2 regions of the Luteimonas sp. gir genome follow, and region 1 is predicted to be linked to the other one. Evidence: predicted binding sites of a transcription regulator. Region 1 holds the regulator's gene; the other holds the start of a gene.
What was found. Region 1 encodes FliA, which starts transcription of late flagellar genes. Its sites were predicted from a motif close to TAAAGTTTNNCNNNCNNNGGCCGATAA; they were not measured.
Positions count from the first base shown of each region.

Region 2: a site for FliA is predicted at 1,911-1,937, ahead of WAF18_RS10585 (methyl-accepting chemotaxis protein). Genes of this name have one in related genera too.

Region 1 covers NZ_JBBAXQ010000008.1:156,985-162,792, reverse strand. Annotated here, with positions in the region: partial or broken gene WAF18_RS11935 (Hpt domain-containing protein) at 1-324, opposite strand, end outside; gene WAF18_RS11930 (protein phosphatase CheZ) at 328-945, opposite strand; gene WAF18_RS11925 (chemotaxis response regulator CheY) at 942-1,334, opposite strand; gene WAF18_RS11920 (RNA polymerase sigma factor FliA) at 1,357-2,112, opposite strand; gene WAF18_RS11915 (MinD/ParA family protein) at 2,109-2,960, opposite strand; gene flhF (flagellar biosynthesis protein FlhF) at 2,947-4,488, opposite strand; gene flhA (flagellar biosynthesis protein FlhA) at 4,659-5,808, opposite strand, start outside.
Region 2 covers NZ_JBBAXQ010000007.1:44,654-50,461, reverse strand. Annotated here, with positions in the region: gene WAF18_RS10595 (AarF/UbiB family protein) at 1-1,224, opposite strand, end outside; gene WAF18_RS10590 (CinA family protein) at 1,224-1,688, opposite strand; gene WAF18_RS10585 (methyl-accepting chemotaxis protein) at 1,977-3,731, shown strand; gene mutS (DNA mismatch repair protein MutS) at 4,437-5,808, shown strand, end outside.

The sequences.
Region 1 (5,808 bases):
GCTGCCGGTTTCGACCGCGTCGACCATCGCCTGCAGCCAGTCGAGCGACTGCTGCGCGGCGTCGAAATGCCGCGGCAACAAGGTCGCGGCGCCCGAGCGTGCGGCGCCCAGCGTTTCCTCCGCGGCATGGCACAGCTCGACCAGCGCGGTTGCGCCGAGGAAGCCGGCGCCGCCCTTGAGGGTGTGGAAGGCGCGGAAGACCGCGTTGAGCTGTTCGCGGTCGTCCGGCGACTGCTCCAGTTCGACCAGTTGCCCGCCCAGGTCGACGAGCAGCTCGCGTGCCTCGAGCACGAAATCGGCGGCGATGTCGGGCGAGAACTGCATCGCTCAGAGTCCCAGGCGCGAGAGCAGGTCGTCGGCGTCGTCCTGGCCGACGGTGCCGGTGTCGAGCCCGGCAACGGCCGGGCCGACGGCCCGCAGACGGTCCTGTTCGCCGTCGGCGGGCGGCAGCCCGAGGGCGCCGAAGCCTTCGTGCACGCCGCGCACGATGCCGGCGACGCGGCGGATGATCTGCCCGCCCAGGTCCTGGTGGCTCTGCGCCAGCGCCATCTCGCGCAGGTTCTCGCGCAGCGCGTCGATGGTCGCGGTCTGCGCGGCGTCCAGCGTGCCGGCGCGCAACTGGGCGACGTGCGCGCGGCTGTCCTCGATCAGATCGAGCGTGCGGTGGGTGGCCTGCTCGGTCATCGTCACCACGTGGTCGAGGCGGGCGCAGGCATCGTCGAGCCCACCTTGCGCGGGTGCGGCCGGCAGCGTGTCGAGCGCCTGCGCCAGTTCGCGCGCCAGCCGGCCCAGGCCGTCGACCAGGGTGCGTGCGCGGGCGGCGGCGAGTGCGTCGACCTGCCGACGCCAGCCGGCCTCGTCGCCGCGTTCGAGCGCTTCGAGCGCGTCGTGCAGCAGCCCTGCGAGCTGGCTGCGGTCGGTGGTCACCGCGACGGTGGCGGTCACGCCGCGCCTCCCAGGCGCTCGAAGATCTTGCCAAGCTTCTCCGACAGCGTCTGCGCGGTGAACGGCTTGATGATGTAGCCGTTCACGCCGCTCTGCGCCGCCTCGATGATCTGCTCGCGCTTGGCCTCGGCGGTGACCATCATCACCGGCAGCGCGCGGAACTTGGGGTCGGCGCGGATCGCGCGCAGCAACTCGATGCCGGTCATGCCGGGCATGTTCCAGTCGGTGATGACCAGGTCGACCGCATCCTGGCGCAGCACGGCCATCGCGCTGTTGCCGTCCTCGGCTTCGACGGTGTTGTTGAAGCCCAGGTCCGACAACAGATTCTTGACGATGCGGCGCATCGTCGAGAAGTCGTCGACCACGAGGATACGGATGTTCTTGTTCAAAGCGGGCTCCACGGGTGGGGCATCAGTCGGCGTTGCCGATGCCGGTATCTGCGAGTTCGAAGGCGGACAGGCGGCCGCGCAGGCGCACCACGGCCTGGCCGTGGATCTGGCATACGCGCGATTCGCTCACGCCCAGTACCGCGCCGATCTCCTTGAGGTTGAGTTCCTGTTCGTAGTACAGCGACAGCACCAGCTGTTCGCGCTCGGGCAGCAGGGTGATCGCCGCGGCCAGTTCCCGGCCGAACTCGCTGCGTACCAGGTGTTCCTGCGGCGTCGGTCCGCCGTCGCGGTTGGCCGGCTCGACCTCGCCGTGGTCCTCGACGTGCGAGTCCAGGCTCAGCACCTGGCCGCGGGCGGCGTCTTCGAGCAGACGTTGATAGTCGGCCAGCGGCATCTGCAACTTGGCCGCGACCTCCTGGGCGCTGGCGGCGCGGCCGCTGGCCTGCTCGATCTCGCGGATTGCGGCGGCGGCTTCGCGTGCACGGCGATGGACCGAGCGCGGCACCCAGTCGCCGCGGCGGATCTCGTCGATCATCGCGCCGCGGATGCGGATCGAGGCATAGGTCTCGAACGAGGCGCCCTGTTCGGCGTCGTAGCTGCGCGAGGCCTCGAGCAGGCCGATCATGCCGGCCTGGATCAGGTCGTCGATCTCGACGCTGGCCGGCAGCCGCGCAGCGATGTGATGGGCGATGCGGCGCACCAATTCGGCATGCACCACGACCGGATCCGGCGCGCTGGCGCGCTGGACCGCCTGGTACTGGCGGGCGGCGGCGTTCATGCGGCCGCTCCCTGGCGCAGCAGGCGATCGACGAAGAATTCGACGTGGCCACGCGGCGCGGTCGGCGCCTGCCAGCGCGCGACGCGACGTGCGATCTCCACCAGCGCTTGCGACGACGGGCTGCCCGGGTAGGCGCGCACCACCGCCTGCTGGCGCTGGACCGCGGCGCGCAGCCACTCGCATTGCGGCACTGCGCCCAGGTAGTTCAGCGAGACGTCGCCGATGAAGCGCTCACACACGCGCACCAGCTTGTCGTACAGCGCGCGGCCCTCCTGCGGGCTGCGTACCATATTGGCGACGACCTGGATCCGGTCCAGGCCGCGCTCGCGCGCAAGCACCTTGATCAGTGCATACGCATCGGTGAGTGAGGCCGGCTCGTCGCAGACCACGACCACTGCGTCCTGCGCGGCCTGGCAGAAGGTCAGCACCGAGTCGGTGATGCCGGCGGCGGTATCGACCACCAGCACATCGAGCTCGCGCTCAAGCTCGTTGAAGACGTTGACCAGGCCGGCATGCTCGATCGGACGCAGCTCGGCCATGTGCCGGCGGCCGGAGGCGGCGGGCACGATCAGCACGCCCGCCGGGCCCTCGATGATCGCCTCGTCGAGCGTGCAGCGCCCGGCCACGAGGTCGGCCAGCGTGAAGCGCGGCGACAGGCCCAGCAGCACATCCAGATTGGCCAGGCCCAGGTCCGCGTCGAGCAGCATCGTGCGCTGACCCATGCCGGCCAGTGCGATGGCGAGGTTGGCCGACACGTTGGTCTTGCCGACGCCGCCCTTGCCGCCGGTGACGGCGAGGGTGCGGACGGGCGCGAACGGGGCGGGGGCGGGCAGGTCAGGCGACGGCATGGTGGGACTTCTGGGCGTCGGGGTCGTGGAGATCGTGCGTGGGGACGATCGGCTTATCGGCATCGCGGCGGAGATCTTCAAGCCGCAATGCCAGATGGGCGGCATTGGCGCGATGCAGGTCGTCGGGAATGCGCTGGCCGTCGGCGATCCAGGTCAGCGGCAGGGCGTGATCGACGGCGACCGACAGCACGCTGCCCAGCCGCCCGGTCTCGTCGAGCTTGGTCAGCACCGCGCCCTGCGGGCGGGCACCCTCGAAGCGGCGGACGACTTCGTCGAGGTCGGCGAAATGGGTGTTGGCGGGCAGCACGAGCAGGGTGCGGATCTGACGCGCGGCGCGCAGCCAGTGCAGTTGGCCGGCCAGGGCGCGGTCGCGCTGACTGAGCCCGGCGGTGTCGACCAGCACCAGCCGGTAGTCGCGCAGGCGCTGCAGCAACTGGACCAGCCCGGTCTCGCTGTCGGCCTCGTGCACCGCGATGCCGAGCTGCCGGCCGTAGCTGTGCAGTTGTTCGCGGCCGCCCACGCGCACGGTGTCGGTGGTCACCAGTGCCACGTCGCGGGCCTGGTGGCGGGCGACGTACCGTGCGGCGAGCTTGGCGATGGTCGTGGTCTTGCCGGCGCCGGTCGGGCCGACCAGCGCGATGACCCCGGCCTCCTCCAGCGGGTCGATCGGGCAGATCGGCAGGCGCTTGGACAGCAAGGCCAGCATCAGGCCGCGGACGCGGTGGGCCGGGGTGTCGGCCGGCACCTGCAAGGCGATGTCGCGGGTGATGCCGGCATCGAAGCCGTAGTCTTCCATCAGTTCCATGACCTGGCCGCGGGCCGGGGACCCGCGCAGGCGCTCGTCGGTCAGGCGCGCCATCTCGCGCTCGATCATCTGCCGCATCTGCGCCAGTTCCTCGCGCATCTGCGCCAGCTCGCCGTCGCTGCTCGGCGCCGGCGGTGCGGGCACGGCGACGAGGGCGGGCGGCGTGGCGACCGGGGCCGGCGGCATCGAGGTATGCGCGATGGGCGCGGCCACATCCGGCGCGGGCGCGGGCGGTTCGGGCGGCGCCTGCGACGGAATTCCGTCGTCTTCGGCGGCCCATGTCGCCGCGGCGGAGCGACGGCGCCCGAGCAGCTCGGCAAACGACGGAAATCCGGCGCCGGCGTCCGCGAGCTCGGCGTGCAGGGCCTCGGTGATCGCTGCGGGCGGCGGGTCGGCGACTGCCGCATGGACCACCGCCTGTGGCGGCGCAGCCGCCTCGGCCGGTGCCAAGGCACGCAGCCAGCGTTCGGCGGGCGAGTCGTCGCGGGCGTCGGCGGCCTGCGCCTGCGGCGGCTCGGCAGGCGAGGCGGCCGGTGCCTCGCGCCGCTGGGCCTCGTCGAGGGCGCGCTGGACCACGCTTTCGTCGTAGTTGCTGGCCGCGACAATCTCCACGCCCTCGTCGGTGCGGCGATTGGACAGGATCACGGCATCGGGCCCGTGCGCGGCCCGCACCATCTGCAGGGCGCTGCGCATGTCGGCGGCGACGAAACGGCGGATGTTCATGGGCGGCGGCCGGAGATGAGGAATGGGGCATGCGGCCTGGCGCAGGCGAGGGCACTGCGCCGGTCGGGGCGGCCTTGGGGGGCGCTGGGGTGTCGTGCGTGCATCGTGCGTTCTCCGTGGCGGGGCCCTGCGTTCACCAGTCCCCAGTCCCTACAACAAAGTCCCGCGCTTCAACTGATCGTCCCCAGCAACTTGAGCCGCTTGTCTTCGGGGACTTCGGTGTAGGCCAGCACCGACAGGGTCGGGACGCTGTGCCGGACCAGACGCGCGAGCGCGGCGCGGACCTGGCCGGGGACCAGCACCACTGCCGGTTCGTTCCTGGCCTCCTGCTGGCCGGCGCAATCGGCCAGGCTCTGCTGCAGACGTTCGGCCAGGCCCGGCTCCAGCGCAGCGCCGGTCCCTTGCGCGGAATCCTGCAAGACCCGTTCCAGCGCGGGCGCCAGCGTGTAGACCGGCAACTCGGGCGCCGGGCCGGCGATCTCCTGGACGATGAAGCGGCCCAGCGCGGTGCGGACCGCGGCGGTGAGTTGACCGGGGTCCTGGGTGTGCGCGGCGTGCTCGACCAGTGCCTCGGCGATGCGGCGCAGCTGCCGGACGGGAATACGCTCGACCAGCAGGTTCTGCAGCACCCGGACCACCACCGCCAGCGGCAGCGCCTTGGGTGTGAGGTCCTCGGCGAGCTTGGGCGCGCTGCGCGCCAGGGTCGCCAGCAACTGCTGGACTTCCTCGTGCCCGAGCAGTTCGGGCGCCTGTTCGCGGACCAGGTGCGAGAGGTGGGTCGCGACCACGGTCGCCGGATCGACCACGGTGTAACCCGCGGCTTCGGCCTGGGCGCGCTGGATCGGCAGGATCCACAGTGCGTCGAGCCCGAACGCCGGGTCCTTGCCCGGAATGCCCTCGATCGGCTGCAGCGCGCCGCCTGGGTCGAGCGCCAGCAGGCGGTCGGGATGCACCTCGGCGGTCGCCACCGGCACGCCGTGGACAAGCAGCCGGTAGGCGGTGGGCGACAGTTCGAGGTTGTCGCGGATGTGCACCGGCGGAATCAGAAAGCCGATGTCCTGAGTGAGCTTGCGACGCACGGCCTTGATCCGCGCCATCAGCTCGCCGCCTTGGGCCTTGTCCACCAACGGAATCAGCCGATAACCGACCTCCAGGCCGAGCGGATCGACCGGGCGCAGGTCGTCCCAGCCGAGCTCCGCATTGGCGGCCTGCTCGGGCGCGGGCAGTGCGGCGTCCGGCGCGGCTGCGGCGCGTTCGGCCGCCAGGCTGCGCTTGCGCATCGTCCAGGCGCCGTAGCCGACCAGCGCGGCCAAGGTCAGG
Region 2 (5,808 bases), on a different contig from region 1:
GAAGGCCTTGATCAGCAGCGCGAGATCGGGCGGCAGCATCAGACCGTGCCGGCGCAGCAGTCCGGTAATGTCGGCGAGCATCGCACCCATCCGCAGGTCGCGCAGTGGCAGACCGCGATACTGGTCGACGAAACCGTCGATCTCGTTCTGCAGCCGCCCCTCGTCGACCTCGACATCGCTCGTCGTCCAGTCCAGCAGCACATCGCACACGCTCTGCGGTTGCTGGGAGACCAGCCCGTGGAGCAGTCGCGCGACCTGATAGCGCAGCTCCGGCGGCACGCGGCCGACCATGCCGAAGTCAATCAGTGCAATGCGGCCATCGGGCAGGAAAAAGAGGTTGCCTGGATGCGGGTCGGCATGGAACAGGCCATCCTCGAATACCATCTTCATGACGATGGCACTGCCCGCAAGCGCAAGCGCGTGGCGGTCCAGGCCTGCGGCCTCGATGCCGGCCAGGTCGCCACCGGCAATGCCGACCACCCGGTCCTGCACATTGAGCCGCTCGCAGGTCCATTGCCAGTGCACCCGGGGCACAAGCACAGCCGGATCGTCGGCAAAATTCGCTGCGATGCGCTCGGCGTTGCGGCACTCGGCCGCAAAGTCCAACTCGCGCCGCAGCGAAGCATCGAACTGGCGCACGACCTCCACCGGGCGATAGCGGCGCAGGTCCGGCGCCTGCGACTCGACAATCTCGGCCAAACGCGCGAGCAGGCGCAGGTCGGCTTCGACGATCTCGCGGATTCCGGGGCGCCGCACCTTCAGCACCACCGGCGTGCCGTCGTGCAGCCAGGCCAGATGCGCCTGCGCGAGCGAGGCGGCGGCGATCGGCTCAGGCTCGAAGCGTGCGAACGCGGTGTCCGGCGCCTCGCCCAGGTCTTCGATCAGCTGGGCATGGATCGCCGCATACGGCACCGGCGGCACCCGGCTCTGAAGCCGGCCCAGTTCTTCGATCCAGTCCGGCGGCAGCAGGTCGACGCGCGTGGCGAGGATCTGCCCAAGCTTGACGAATGTCGGTCCCAGGTCCTGCAGCGCATGGCGGACCCGTTCGGGCTGGGTCATGCGCGCGGTATCGGCCGCGTGGAGATGCAACAGGCGACCGGCACGCTCGAGCGCGCCAGCCATGCCGATGCGCTGCACGACATCGCCGAAGCCATAGCGCACCAGGACCGAGGCAATCTCCTGGATGCGGCCCAGATCGCGGACGGTGGCGAGCGTCTCCCACATCAGTCGAGCGTCGCCTCGAGCCCGCGCAGCGCCGCCGCGACGGTCTGTCGCCGTACCGCCTCACGGTCGCCTTCGAAATGATGGATCTGCGCGCGCGCATAGTCGCCGCGCCGCTTCCACGCGATCCACACCGTGCCGACCGGCTTGTCGTCGCTGCCGCCGCCGGGCCCGGCGATGCCGGTCACCGCGACCGCGATGCTGGCGCCGGAATTGACCAACGCGCCGGACACCATCTCGATTGCGGTTTCGCGGCTGACCGCGCCATGCGTTTCGAGCGTCTGCAGACTGACGCCCAGCAACGCCTGCTTGGCCTCGTAGCTGTACGCCGCCAGGCCGCAATCGAACCAGTCCGAGCAACCGGCGATATCGGTCATCGCCTTGGCGATCCAGCCGCCGGTGCAACTTTCGGCGGTCACCAGGCGATGGTGGCGGTCATGCAGCAGTCCGCCCAGCCTGGCGGCCATCGCCTGCAGTGCCGCGTCGTCGGGGATTGCGCTCATCGTCGTGCTTGCCTGCCCAAAAGCCTGTTTTACCGCATCCACGCAAGCGCGTCGCGCATTCGGGCTTCCGATCCGCTGCCGCATCGGGGGGGCGGCTGACTTGCGAGAACGCTCGACGCCAGGTCCCGATGCCCTGGACGCCGATGAACCGGCATGAACTCAGGATGTGCGCTGCAAATCGGGACATCAAGATCGCCGGTGCCCAGCCGCTACCGGCTGATTCCCCCGGCATACATACAAAGGCGCCCCCCGATGTGGATCAAGAATCGCATGACTCAGGCTCTCTCCGCGGCCGCATCGGCCGAGCTGAACGGCGTGGCCCCTGACTGGCCGAAAGGACCAGACGCAGTCCTGATCCGCGATCTGGCGCGGCAGTTGCGCGCATCGCGGGATGAGACGCAAGCGGCACAAGCCCAGGCGGCCGGGATGGCTGAACGTCTCAAGGAGGCGCTGAGCGTTGTCCAGATGTCCGATCAATCGGCTGCGTGCCTGTGGGGGATTCCATGCCTTGACACGTCCAACCCGGACACCAGGCAAAAGGCCTGGTGGTCTGCCAGCTACACCCGCGCGCTCGGCTACGGCACCAGCGAGGAGCTTCCCGCCACCTTGGACACGTGGATCGACCGCATCCACGAGGCGGACAAAGGACGCGTGACCCAGGACTTCTCCGCGTTCGTGAAACGCGGTGACGGCTCGGCGTTCGAAAGCGAGCATCGTCTACGCATGCGGGACGGGGCCTTCAGCTGGTTCCGGGTCGATGCAAGGGCCATCCCGACGCCGACCGGCGGACGAGCTGTGGCAGGCACACTGCGGGACATCACCCTCCAGCGCGAGCACGATCAATTCCTCGACACGACGTTGATCAGGTTCGAGCTGGGCGCCCAGATGCTCAACGACGGCCTGTGGGACATGAGCGTCATCGCCGGCGATCCGATCAATCCCAACAATGAATTCTGGTGGTCCGATCAGTTCCGCCGTCTGCTCGGCTTTGCGAGCGAAGCCGAGTTCCCCAACGTGCTGGATAGCTGGGCCTCCCGCCTGCACCCGGAAGACAAGGAAAGGTCTCTGAACGCATTCGCAGCCCACCTGAGTGATCGCAGCGGGCGGACCGGCTTCGATATTGAGTACCGTCTTGAACTCAAGAGTGGCGAGTATCGTTGGTTCCGTGCCCGCGGATTGACGAAGCGTGCGAGTGACGGGACGCCGCTTCGAGCGGTCGGGGCGCTGTTGGACATCGAAGCCAACGTGCAGTTGGCCAAGGTTGTGGAATCGCTCACGGCGACGTCGGCGAACCTGGTGTCGAGCAACCGGGATCTCTCGCGACGGACCGAGCAGCAGGCGGCGGCGCTCGAAGAGACCGCAAGCTCGATGGAGGAAATGACGAGCACGGTGCAGCAGAACGCGGAAGGCGCGACGCGCGCAAGCAAACTTGCCAGTGAAGCGGCGGCCTCTGCCGACGGTGGACAGGAGGTGGTTGCCGGCATCGTCGAGGTGATGAAGGACATCGAGGCCTCGGCCGGCAAGATCTCCGACATCATCACCGTGGTCGACGGCATCGCATTTCAGACCAACATTTTGGCGCTCAATGCGGCGGTGGAAGCCGCACGGGCAGGCGAACAGGGGCGCGGCTTCGCCGTCGTAGCCAGTGAGGTGCGTAGCTTGGCGCAGCGCTGCGCCGCTGCCGCCAAGGAAATCAAGGCCTTGATTACCACGTCGGGCGAGCAGGTCGCCCGTGGATCGGCGCAATCGCGGGCAGCGGGCGAGCGCATCAATGGCTTGAAGGGCATGGTCATTCGCCTCGACGAGATCGTGGCAGAAATCGCAGCGGCAAGTGCCGAGCAGAACTCCGGGATTGCGCAGATCAACCACAGTGTCATTCAGATGGACACCATGACGCAGCAGAACGCAGCGCTGGTGGAGGAAATGGCTGCCTCCGTCGAAGAAATGAACGAGCAGGCGCAAGTCCTCGCACAAAGCGTGAAGTCCAGCAGCAATCGGGCTGCGTGAGTCGATCGCGGCAGACCGCTTCGTGCGTTAGTCACCGCCCTCTCACAAGTCACCAACCTGGAGCGCATGACAGTCGATGGCCGAACCCATCGAGCCAGGCGCATCGGCAGCAGAAGCCGCGTGTCGTCGCCTGGAGGGGGCGAACCGCGGCCAGTCCGAATCGACGGGGCGTTGCGCGGCATCCCCTCAGCGGAATGGCCTGGAGCAGGTCATGGCGCGGGACGGGCCCGCGCCGTATGCCGGCAGACCTTCTTTCCTGCTTGCGCCACCTGCCCCAGAGCGCGCGGGGGCACCGGCGTGGACAACCGAGTGCGCCAGGGCTTCCGGGTCACCGCAAGCGCCGGTCGAGCGTCTCCGCCGTTTACGAGGGCGAAAGGACCTTGACGCCCCTCGTCGGCCCAGCCGCGACAGCGCCTCGGTCACGCTCGATTCGCAGCGACGCCTAGCGGAGGGCTTAAACTGGGGCCTTGGCGACGTGGGGCCCTACCTGCGTTGCAACCACCTCATCCCTGGTCGATCCGCTGTCTGTGCGTTGTCACGTCGATTTGATCGCATCCAAGTGAGCGCAGCCGCGCTGGCGCGCAACAGACACGGCCTTGCCGGCTGTGTACCGACCGCTAGATCCTGTAAGGACGTTGCTTGCAAACCGCTGATTCCCATTCGAAATCCTCGTCGACCAAAAGCGCGGCCACGCACACGCCCCTGATGCAGCAGTTCTTCGCCGCCAAGGCGGAGCACCCGGACGTGCTGTTGTTCTTCCGCATGGGCGATTTCTACGAGCTGTTCTACGACGACGCCCGCAAGGCGGCGCGGCTGCTCGACATCACGCTGACCCAGCGCGGCAACTCGGCCGGCGCGCCGATCCCGATGGCCGGGGTGCCGCACCATTCGGCCGAAGGCTATCTGGCGCGGCTGGTCGCGCTCGGCGAGTCAGTGGCGATCTGCGAGCAGATCGGCGATCCGGCCGCGAGCAAGGGGCTGGTCGAGCGCAAGGTGGTGCGCATCGTGACGCCGGGCACGGTGACCGACGAGGCGCTGCTGCAGGAGCGTCGCGACACGCTGCTGATGGCGGTCGCGCGCAATCGCGCCGGCCATTACGGGCTGGCCTGGGCGGATCTGGCCGGCGGGCGCTTCTTGGTCTGCGAATGCGCCAACGAGGACACGCTGGAGGCCGAACTGGCGCGGCTCGACCCGGCCGAACTGCTGGTGCCCGACGAAGACGGCTGGCCTGCGTTCCTGGGCGAGCGCAGCGGCATGCGCCGGCGGCCGCCGTGGCTGTTCGATGCCGATTCGGGCCGCCGCCAGTTGCTGCAGTTCTTCGGCCTGCACGACCTCACCGGCTTCGGCATCGACGACCGGCCGCTGGCGATCGCCGCAGCCGGCGCGTTGCTCGGCTACGTCGAGGAGACCCAGAAGCAGCGGTTGCCGCATCTGACCTCGATCGCGGTGGAAAGCGGCGACGGCGCGATCGCGATGAACGCCGCCACGCGTCGGCATCTCGAACTCGATACCCGCGTCGACGGCGACACCCGCAATACCCTGCTCGGCGTGCTCGACAGCACAGTCACGCCGATGGGCGGGCGCCTGCTGCGCCGCTGGCTGCACCGGCCGCTGCGCGATCGCGGCGTGCTGGGCGAGCGCCTGCACGCGGTCGAGGCGCTGATCGAGGACGGCGCCGATGTCGCGCTGCGCGAGCGCTTCCGTGCGCTCGGCGATCTGGAACGCGTGCTCACACGCATCGCGCTGCGCTCGGCGCGGCCGCGCGACCTGTCCACGCTGCGCGACGGCCTGGCGCTGCTGCCCGACCTGCGCACCACGCTGCAGGCGATCGACTCGCCGCGCCTGCGCGCCTTGCACGACGCCCTCGGCGAGCACGGCGAGCAGGCCCACCTGCTGGCCACGGCCCTGGTCGAGCAGCCGCCGGTGCTCGCGCGCGACGGCGGTGTGTTCGCCGACGACTACGATGCCGAGCTGGCCGAGCTGCGCCGGTTGAGCACCAACGCCGACCAGTTCCTCGTCGATCTGGAAGCGCGCGAGCGCGAGGCCAGCGGCATCGCCACGCTCAAAGTCGGCTACA